DNA from 2 places in the Enterobacter chengduensis genome. Region 2 is predicted to be linked to the other one. Evidence: riboswitches for the same ligand, from Rfam matches in the RefSeq annotation. Region 2 holds a riboswitch; the other holds the start of a gene.
What was found. A riboswitch is a leader RNA that binds a small molecule or an ion and turns the genes downstream of it on or off. The one in region 2 is predicted to bind thiamine pyrophosphate.
Positions count from the first base shown of each region.

Region 1: linked by a shared signal. The riboswitch ahead of thiB (thiamine ABC transporter substrate binding subunit) and the one ahead of thiC (phosphomethylpyrimidine synthase ThiC) in region 2 are both predicted to bind thiamine pyrophosphate.

Region 1 is NZ_CP043318.1:862,811-867,201, reverse strand. Features, by position in the region: gene sgrT (glucose uptake inhibitor SgrT) at 1-18, opposite strand, end outside; gene sgrR (HTH-type transcriptional regulator SgrR) at 107-1,762, shown strand; TPP riboswitch at 1,799-1,899, shown strand; gene thiB (thiamine ABC transporter substrate binding subunit) at 1,931-2,914, shown strand; gene thiP (thiamine/thiamine pyrophosphate ABC transporter permease ThiP) at 2,890-4,391, shown strand, end outside.
Region 2 is NZ_CP043318.1:247,607-251,997, forward strand. Features, by position in the region: gene thiE (thiamine phosphate synthase) at 1-25, opposite strand, end outside; gene thiC (phosphomethylpyrimidine synthase ThiC) at 25-1,920, opposite strand; TPP riboswitch at 1,999-2,110, opposite strand; gene FY206_RS01200 (Rsd/AlgQ family anti-sigma factor) at 2,165-2,650, opposite strand; gene nudC (NAD(+) diphosphatase) at 2,746-3,519, shown strand; gene hemE (uroporphyrinogen decarboxylase) at 3,558-4,391, shown strand, end outside.

The DNA of each region.
Region 1 (4,391 bases), 620 kb from region 2:
TGCGGTAGACCTCTTCATAATTTACCTCCTCGCTTCATCGAGAAGAATTATTGGCCTAATATAGGGATTAATAAATTGCTGGTTTTTTGTCAGGAGTTCCCCTTTTATGCCTTCCGGTCGTCTGCAACAACAGTTTATCCGCCTCTGGCAGTGCTGCGAGGGGCAATCGCAGGAGACCACGCTCAACGAGCTGGCCGACCTGCTTAGCTGTTCCCGCCGCCATATGCGCACGCTGCTCAACACCATGCAGCAGCAGGGCTGGTTAAGCTGGGAAGCGGAAGCGGGACGCGGCAAACGCTCGCGCCTGACCTTTCTCTACACCGGGCTGGCGTTGCAGCAGCAGCGCGCGGAAGACCTGCTCGAGCAGGACCGCATCGATCAGCTGGTCCAGCTGGTGGGCGACAAGGCCGCCGTGCGTCAGATGCTGGTTTCGCATCTCGGGCGCAGCTTTCGTCAGGGCCGACACATCCTGCGGGTGCTCTACTATCGCCCCATGAAAAATCTGCTGCCCGGCACGGCGTTACGCCGCTCGGAAACCCACATGGCCAGGCAAATCTTTAACGGCCTGACGCGTATAAATGAGGAAAACGGGGAACTGGAAGCGGATATCGCGCACCACTGGCAGCAGCTTTCTCCGCTTCACTGGCGGTTCTTCCTGCGCCCCGGCATCCACTTTCACCACGGCCGCGAGCTGGAAATACACGACGTCATCGCCTCTCTGGAGCGCGCCCGTCGGCTACCGCTCTACTCGCACATTTCCCGTATCCACTCCCCCACGGCATGGACGCTGGATATTGAGCTGTCGCAGCAGGACAAGTGGCTTCCCTGGCTGCTGGGCTATGTGCCGTCGATGATCATGCCTGCCGAGTGGGAATCGCTGAACAACTTTGCCAGTCTGCCGATTGGCACCGGGCCCTACTCCGTGTCCCGCAATAACAGCAACCAGCTAAAAATCCGCGCCTTCGATGACTACTTTGGCTATCGGGCGCTGATCGACGAGGTGAACGTCTGGGTATTGCCGGATCTCAATGAAGACCTAAGCTGCGGGCTGACGCTGGAAGGCCCCACTGCGGGAGAAAAGGCGGTGGAAAGCCGTCTGGAGGAGGGATGTTACTATCTGCTGTTTGATAGCCGCACCCACCGCGGGGCAAACCAGGCCGTTCGTCAGTGGGTCAGCCACGTGTTGTCCCCCTCCAATCTGATCTACCATGCGGAAGAGCAGTACCAGACATACTGGTTCCCGGCGTACGGCCTGCTTCCGCGCTGGCACCACGCCCGCCCGGCGCACTGCGGCAAGCCTGCCGGGCTGGAGTCCATCACCCTCACCTACTACCGCGAGCACGTGGAGCATCGTTTTATCGCCGGGATCATGACCCGACTGCTGGCCGCAGAAGGGGTCACGCTGGAGGTCAAAGAAGTGGACTATGACGAATGGCACCGGGGGGAGATCGTCAGCGATATCTGGTTAAACAGCGCCAACTTCACCCTGCCGCTCGATTTCTCGCTCTTTTCGCACCTGTATGAGGTCCCGCTGATCCAGCACTGCATCACGCGCGACTGGCAGCAGGACGCCGAACGGTGGCGCGCTGGCGACATGAACCTTGCCGCATGGTGCAAGGCGCTGCTGGAGGAACAGGCGATCGTCCCGTTGATTCACCACTGGCTGATGATCCAGGGCCAGCGCAGTATGCGCGGCCTGCGGATGAACACCCTGGGCTGGTTTGATTTTAAATCCGCCTGGTTTGCGCCGCCGGAGCCATAACGCTTTCGTAATATTCACCAAATCATTACAATAGCGCCGTTCTCAACGGGGTGCTGCATCACAGATGTGCGCTGAGATAATACCCGTCGAACCTGATCCGGATAACGCCGGCGAAGGGATTTGAGGCTGTTGCTCAAAATCCTTTGCCACTCAACCTTGAGGTGCAAAGTGTTAAAAAAAGTTCTCCCCCTGCTGGCGCTGTTTGCGCTGCCTGCTTTCGCGAAGCCCGTTCTGACGGTCTACACCTACGACTCTTTCTCTGCCGACTGGGGCCCTGGCCCGGTGGTCAAAAAAGCCTTTGAGGCCGACTGCAGCTGCGAGCTGAAGTTCGTGGCGCTGGAAGATGGCGTGTCGTTGCTCAACCGTCTGCGCATGGAAGGAAAAAACAGCAAGGCCGACGTGGTGCTCGGGCTCGATAACAACCTGCTGGAGGCCGCCTCGCAAACCAAACTGTTTGCCAAAAGCGGCGTCGCGGCAGAGGCCGTTAACGTGCCGGGCGGCTGGAAAAATGACACCTTTGTGCCGTTCGACTACGGCTACTTTGCGTTTGTCTACGATAAAAACAAGCTGAAAAATCCGCCAAAGAGCCTGAAGGAGCTGGTGGAGAGCGACCAGAAATGGCGCGTGATTTATGAAGATCCGCGTACCAGCACGCCAGGCCTGGGACTGCTGCTTTGGATGCAAAAGGTTTATGGGGATAAAGCGCCGCAGGCGTGGCAGAAGCTGGCCGCCAAAACCGTGACCGTGACCAAAGGCTGGAGCGAAGCCTACGGCCTGTTCCTGAAAGGCGAAAGCGACCTGGTGCTGAGCTACACCACCTCTCCGGCCTACCACATTATCGCCGAGAAGAAAGATAACTACGCCGCCGCGAATTTTGCCGAAGGGCACTACATGCAGGTAGAGGTGGGCGCGCGTACCGCTGCCAGCAAACAGCCGGAGCTGGCCGAGAAGTTCCTGAAGTTTATGGTTTCACCGGCGTTCCAGAACGCCATTCCTGCGGGTAACTGGATGTATCCGGTCACGAACGTGGCGCTGCCGGCCGGTTTCGAGCAGTTAACCAAACCACAAACCTCGCTGGAGTTTACGCCGCAGCAGGTCGCCGCGCAGCGAGCAGCATGGGTAAGTGAATGGCAACGCGCCGTCAGCCGCTGATTCCCGGCTGGCTACTTCCCGGGCTGCTCGCCGCCGTTGTAATGGTAGTGGTCAGTCTGGGGGCTTTTCTTGCCCTGTGGTTTAACGCGCCAGAGAGCGACCTGCTCGCCCTCTGGCACGACAGCTACCTCTGGCACGTGATCCGTTTCTCCTTCTGGCAGGCGTTTCTTTCAGCCCTGCTGTCAGTCATCCCGGCCATTTTTCTTGCACGCGCGCTGTACCGGCGGCGCTTCCCCGGCAGGCAGGCGCTGCTGCGCCTGTGTGCCATGACGCTTATCCTGCCGGTGCTGGTGGCCGTATTTGGTATTCTGAGCGTTTACGGTCGCCAGGGCTGGCTGGCGTCGCTGTTCGGCCAGCTTGGTCTGGAGTGGACCTTCTCTCCTTACGGACTGCAGGGCATTCTGCTGGCGCACGTCTTTTTCAATATGCCGATGGCGACGCGCCTCTTTTTGCAGGCGCTGGAAAACATTCCCGGCGAGCAGCGCCAGATTGCCGCCCAGCTCGGCATGCGCGGCGTGTCGTTCTTCCGCTTTGTTGAATGGCCGTGGCTGCGCCGACAGATCCCGTCCGTGGCGGCGTTAATCTTTATGCTCTGCTTTGCCAGCTTTGCCACCGTGCTGTCACTCGGCGGCGGGCCGCAGGCCACCACCATCGAGCTGGCGATTTACCAGGCGCTGAGTTACGACTACGATCCGGGCCGCGCCGCGCTGCTGGCGATGGTGCAAATGGCGTGCTGCCTTGCGCTGGTGCTTCTGAGCCAGCGGCTGAGCAGAGCCATTCCCCCCGGCAGCAATCAAATAACCGGCTGGCGCGACCCGCAGGACAGCCTGCACAGCCGCGTCTCCGATTTTGTCCTGATCGCGCTGGCGCTTCTGCTTCTGCTGCCGCCGCTGATGGCCGTTATCGCTGACGGGCTGAACCTCAATCTTATGTCGGTCCTGCAACAGCCCGTTCTCTGGCAAGCCACCTGGACCTCGCTGCGCATCGCGCTGGCAGCCGGATTATTGTGCGTCATCCTGACCATGATGCTGCTGTGGAGCAGCCGTGAGCTCTACGCTCGCCGGGCGCAAAAGGCCGGACAGATAATGGAACTGACGGGCATGCTGATACTGGCGATGCCGGGGATCGTGCTGGCGACTGGCTTCTTCCTGCTGTTCAACAGCACCGTCGGCCTGCCGGAACGCGCCGACGGCATCGTCATCTTTACCAACGCCTTAATGGCCATCCCTTACGCGCTCAAGGTGCTGGAAAACCCGATGCGCGACGTCAACAGCCGCTACGGTTTGCTGTGTCAGTCGCTGGGCATGCAGGGCTGGCAGCGGCTGAAGGTGGTCGAACTGCGCGCGCTTAAACGTCCGCTGGCGCAGGCGCTGGCGTTTGCCTGCGTGCTCTCCATTGGAGATTTTGGGGTCGTGGCGCTGTTCGGCAACGACGATTTCCGCACGCTGCCCTACTGGCTCTATCAGCAAATCGGCTC
Region 2 (4,391 bases):
CGGACGGGAAATCGGGCTGGTACATTAGGCCTCCTCTTTTTTGAGGTAGATTTCGCCGCCTTTGGCGCGGAAGGTTTCGGACATGTCCGCCATACCCACTTCAATGGTTTGCGCGGCGGCGTAGTCGCGCACCTCCTGGCTGATTTTCATCGAGCAGAATTTTGGCCCGCACATGGAGCAGAAGTGCGCGACTTTGCCCGACTCCTGCGGCAGGGTCTCGTCGTGATAGGCGCGGGCGGTGAACGGGTCCAGCGCCAGGTTGAACTGATCTTCCCAGCGGAATTCAAAGCGCGCCTTTGACATGGCGTTATCGCGGATTTGCGCGCCCGGGTGGCCTTTCGCCAGATCCGCCGCGTGGGCAGCAATTTTGTAGGTAATCAGACCCTGCTTCACGTCCTCTTTGTTCGGCAGGCCGAGGTGCTCTTTCGGCGTCACGTAGCAGAGCATGGCGCAGCCGAACCAGCCGATCATCGCCGCGCCAATCCCGGAGGTGAAGTGGTCATAGCCTGGGGCAATATCGGTGGTCAACGGCCCCAGCGTGTAGAACGGCGCTTCATGGCAGTGCTCCAGCTCCTCGGTCATATTGCGGCGGATCATCTGCATCGGCACGTGTCCCGGGCCTTCAATCATCACCTGCACGTCATACTCCCAGGCGATTTTGGTCAGCTCGCCCAGCGTGTGCAGCTCGGCAAACTGCGCTTCGTCGTTGCCATCGCGGATAGAGCCCGGGCGCAGGCCGTCGCCCAGCGACAGGGAGACATCGTACGCGGCGCAGATTTCGCAAATTTCGCGGAAGTGTTCGTAGAGGAAGTTTTCCTGATGGTGGGAAAGGCACCACTTCGCCATGATGGAACCGCCGCGCGAGACGATGCCGGTCAGACGTTTCGCGGTCATCGGCACGTAGCGCAGCAGCACGCCCGCGTGAATGGTGAAGTAGTCCACGCCCTGTTCAGCCTGCTCCAGCAGCGTGTCGCGGAACGCTTCCCAGGTGAGGTCTTCGGCAATGCCGTTGACCTTCTCCAGCGCCTGATAAATCGGGACGGTGCCAATCGGTACCGGGCTGTTACGCAGGATCCATTCGCGGGTTTCATGAATATAGCGCCCCGTGGAGAGGTCCATTACCGTGTCCGCGCCCCAGCGCGTGGACCAGACCAGCTTTTCCACCTCTTCTTCAATGGAGGAGGTGACGGCAGAGTTACCAATATTGGCGTTGACCTTCACCAGGAAGTTGCGGCCGATAATCATCGGCTCGGATTCCGGGTGGTTGATGTTGGCGGGGATAATCGCGCGGCCAGCGGCCACTTCGTCACGCACAAACTCCGGCGTGATGTTCTCCGGCAGCCGAGCGCCAAAGCCTTCCCCAGGATGCTGATAGCGCAGCACTTCGCTGCGGATGCGCTCGCGACCCATGTTTTCGCGGATGGCGATGAACTCCATCTCCGGCGTGACGATGCCCTGGCGGGCGTAGTGCAGTTGGGTCACGCAGCTGCCCGCTTTAGCGCGTTTTGGCGTCAGCAGGCCGGTAAAGCGCAGCGCGTCCAGGCCGTCGTCGGCCAGCCGCTCTTTGGTGTACGCAGAACTGCGCACGCTCAGCGCTTCGCAGTCGTTACGCGCGTCAATCCAGGGCTGGCGCAGCTTTGCCAGACCCTGCTGTACGTTGATGGCAACCTCAGGGTCGCCGTACGGTCCGGAGGTGTCATACACCGGCACGGCCTCGTTCTCTTCATACTGCGGGTTATCTTTGCTGCCGCCGATAAGCGTCGGGCTGAGCTGGATTTCGCGCATCGGGACGCGGATATCGGCCTGCGAGCCGGAAATGTAGATGCGTTTCGAGTTAGGGAAAGCGGTGCCTTCCAGGGTGTCGATGAAGTGTTGGGCCTGTGCGCGCTGTTCGCGGCGGGTCAGTTTTGCAGTAGACATAGCTCATTCCAAAAGTGAAGGACATGGCTTGTCAGACGACGGATGAAGCAAGAGAGGATCGCCCTGGGGCGATACAACAGCAGTGTGACTCTTGTTCCCTTCGCAGGTATTAGCCTGATCAGGTTCCGCGGATCCCGAATTAACGGTCTCAGCCCGCGCGTTTAAGCGCTGGGCACTCCGACAAGAAAAATCCCCCTCGTGAGAGGGGCGAATGGTTGTAAATTACTCGTTAACGATTAAGAACTCAAGCCGGGCGCGCGACGTTATCTTCGGGGCTGGCGTTAAGGACGAGGCTAATCAGCTTATCCTCCAGCGTGAATCGCTCTTCCAGCGCTTCGCCAAGGTCGGAAAGCGCCCGCTGGAACTCTAGATAATTGTCGTGATCGATGGCGTTCTCAAGCGTGGAATCATAGTAATCCATGATCTGCTGGGTGTTGGCCTCCAGCAGCGGATAGAGTTTGCTGGCCGCTAAATACGGCGTTGTCCCTTCCATTTCACGGATAATGCGTTCATAAATATTGAAATGGCCGTCGGACAGATAGTCGACCAGGCCCTGACAAAAATCATCCAGCGCTTTTTCATTCAGTCGCATAAACGATTCTTTGCCAGGCTTAATACCGACCAGATTGTAATAAGCCACGAGTAGATGCTTGCGCACATGTAGCCAGCGATCCACCAGTTTGTTACTTCCTCTAACGCGCTCAGTCAGGCTTTCCAGCTGGTTTAACATGGTCGACTCCGCAAAGTGTAGGATTGAATCTGCTTATCCAGAATGTAACCACAATGCTAACAACATGTCAGTGAAGCGAAGGTAGTGCAATAGATATGGATCGTATTATTGAAAAATCAGATCTTGGTTGGTGGATCGTCAGTCACGAACAGAAATTATGGCTCCCTGCCGGAGAAATACCCCATGGCGCGGCCGAGGCGTTCGATCTTGTTGGCCAGCCAGCGCTGAAGATCGGCGAATGGCAGGGTGAACCCGTGTGGTTGATCCAACAGCCCCGCCGTCAGGATATGGGATCGGTGCGGCAGGTGCTGGATCAGGATGTTGGCCTGTTCCAGCTGGCGGGCCGCGGCGTACAGCTGGCGGAGTTTTACCGTTCGCATAAATTCTGCGGCTACTGCGGCCATACCATGCGCCCGAGCAAAACCGAGTGGGCGATGCTTTGCAGCCATTGCCGCGAGCGCTACTACCCGCAGATTGCGCCGTGCATTATCGTCGCCATCCGCCGGGAGGATTCCATCCTGTTGGCGCAGCATACCCGCCATCGCAACGGCGTTTATACCGTGCTTGCCGGCTTCGTCGAGGTGGGCGAAACGCTGGAGCAGGCGGTGGCGCGCGAGGTGATGGAGGAGAGCGGGATCAAAGTGAAGAATCTGCGCTACGTCACCTCCCAGCCGTGGCCGTTCCCGCAGTCGCTGATGACGGCATTCATGGCCGAATACGACAGCGGCGAAATCGTTATCGACCAGAAAGAGCTGCTCGACGCGAACTGGTATCGCTACGACGATTTACCGCTGTTACCCCCGCCGGGCACCGTGGCGCGTCGGCTGATAGAAGATACCGTGGCGATGTGTCGGGCCGAGTATGAGTAGTGTTACACTGGGGCCATGACGCTTAAGGAACTGCAAAAATGACCGAACTGAAGAACGATCGTTATCTGCGTGCGCTGCTGCGCCAGCCCGTTGATGTCACCCCGGTGTGGATGATGCGCCAGGCGGGACGCTATCTGCCAGAGTACAAAGCCACGCGCGCGCAGGCGGGCGATTTTATGTCGCTGTGCAAAAACGCCGAGCTGGCCTGTGAAGTGACGCTTCAGCCGCTGCGCCGCTTCCCGCTGGATGCGGCGATCCTCTTCTCGGATATTCTGACCATTCCGGATGCCATGGGCCTTGGCCTGTACTTCGAAACCGGTGAAGGCCCGCGTTTCACCTCGCCCATCCAAAGCAAAGCCGACGTGGATAAGCTGCCGATCCCCGATCCGGAAGGCGAGCTGGGCTACGTGATGAACGCCGTGCGCACTATTCGCCGCGAGCTGAAAGGCGACGTGCCGCTGATTGGCTTCTCCGGCAGCCCGTGGACGCTGGCCACCTATATGGTTGAAGGGGGCAGCAGCAAAGCGTTCACCAAAATTAAAAAGATGATGTACGCCGAGCCGCTGGCCCTGCATGCGCTGCTCGACAAGCTGGCGAAGAGCGTCACCCTCTACCTGAACGCGCAGATTAAGGCCGGTGCGCAGTCGGTGATGATTTTCGACACCTGGGGCGGCGTGCTGACCGGGCGCGACTATCAGCAGTTTTCCCTGTACTACATGCATAAAATCGTCGACGGCCTGCTGCGCGAGAACGAAGGTCGCCGCGTGCCGGTGACGCTGTTCACCAAAGGTGGCGGCCAGTGGCTGGAAGCGATGGCGGCAACCGGCTGCGACGCGCTGGGTCTCGACTGGACCACCGATATCGCCGATGCC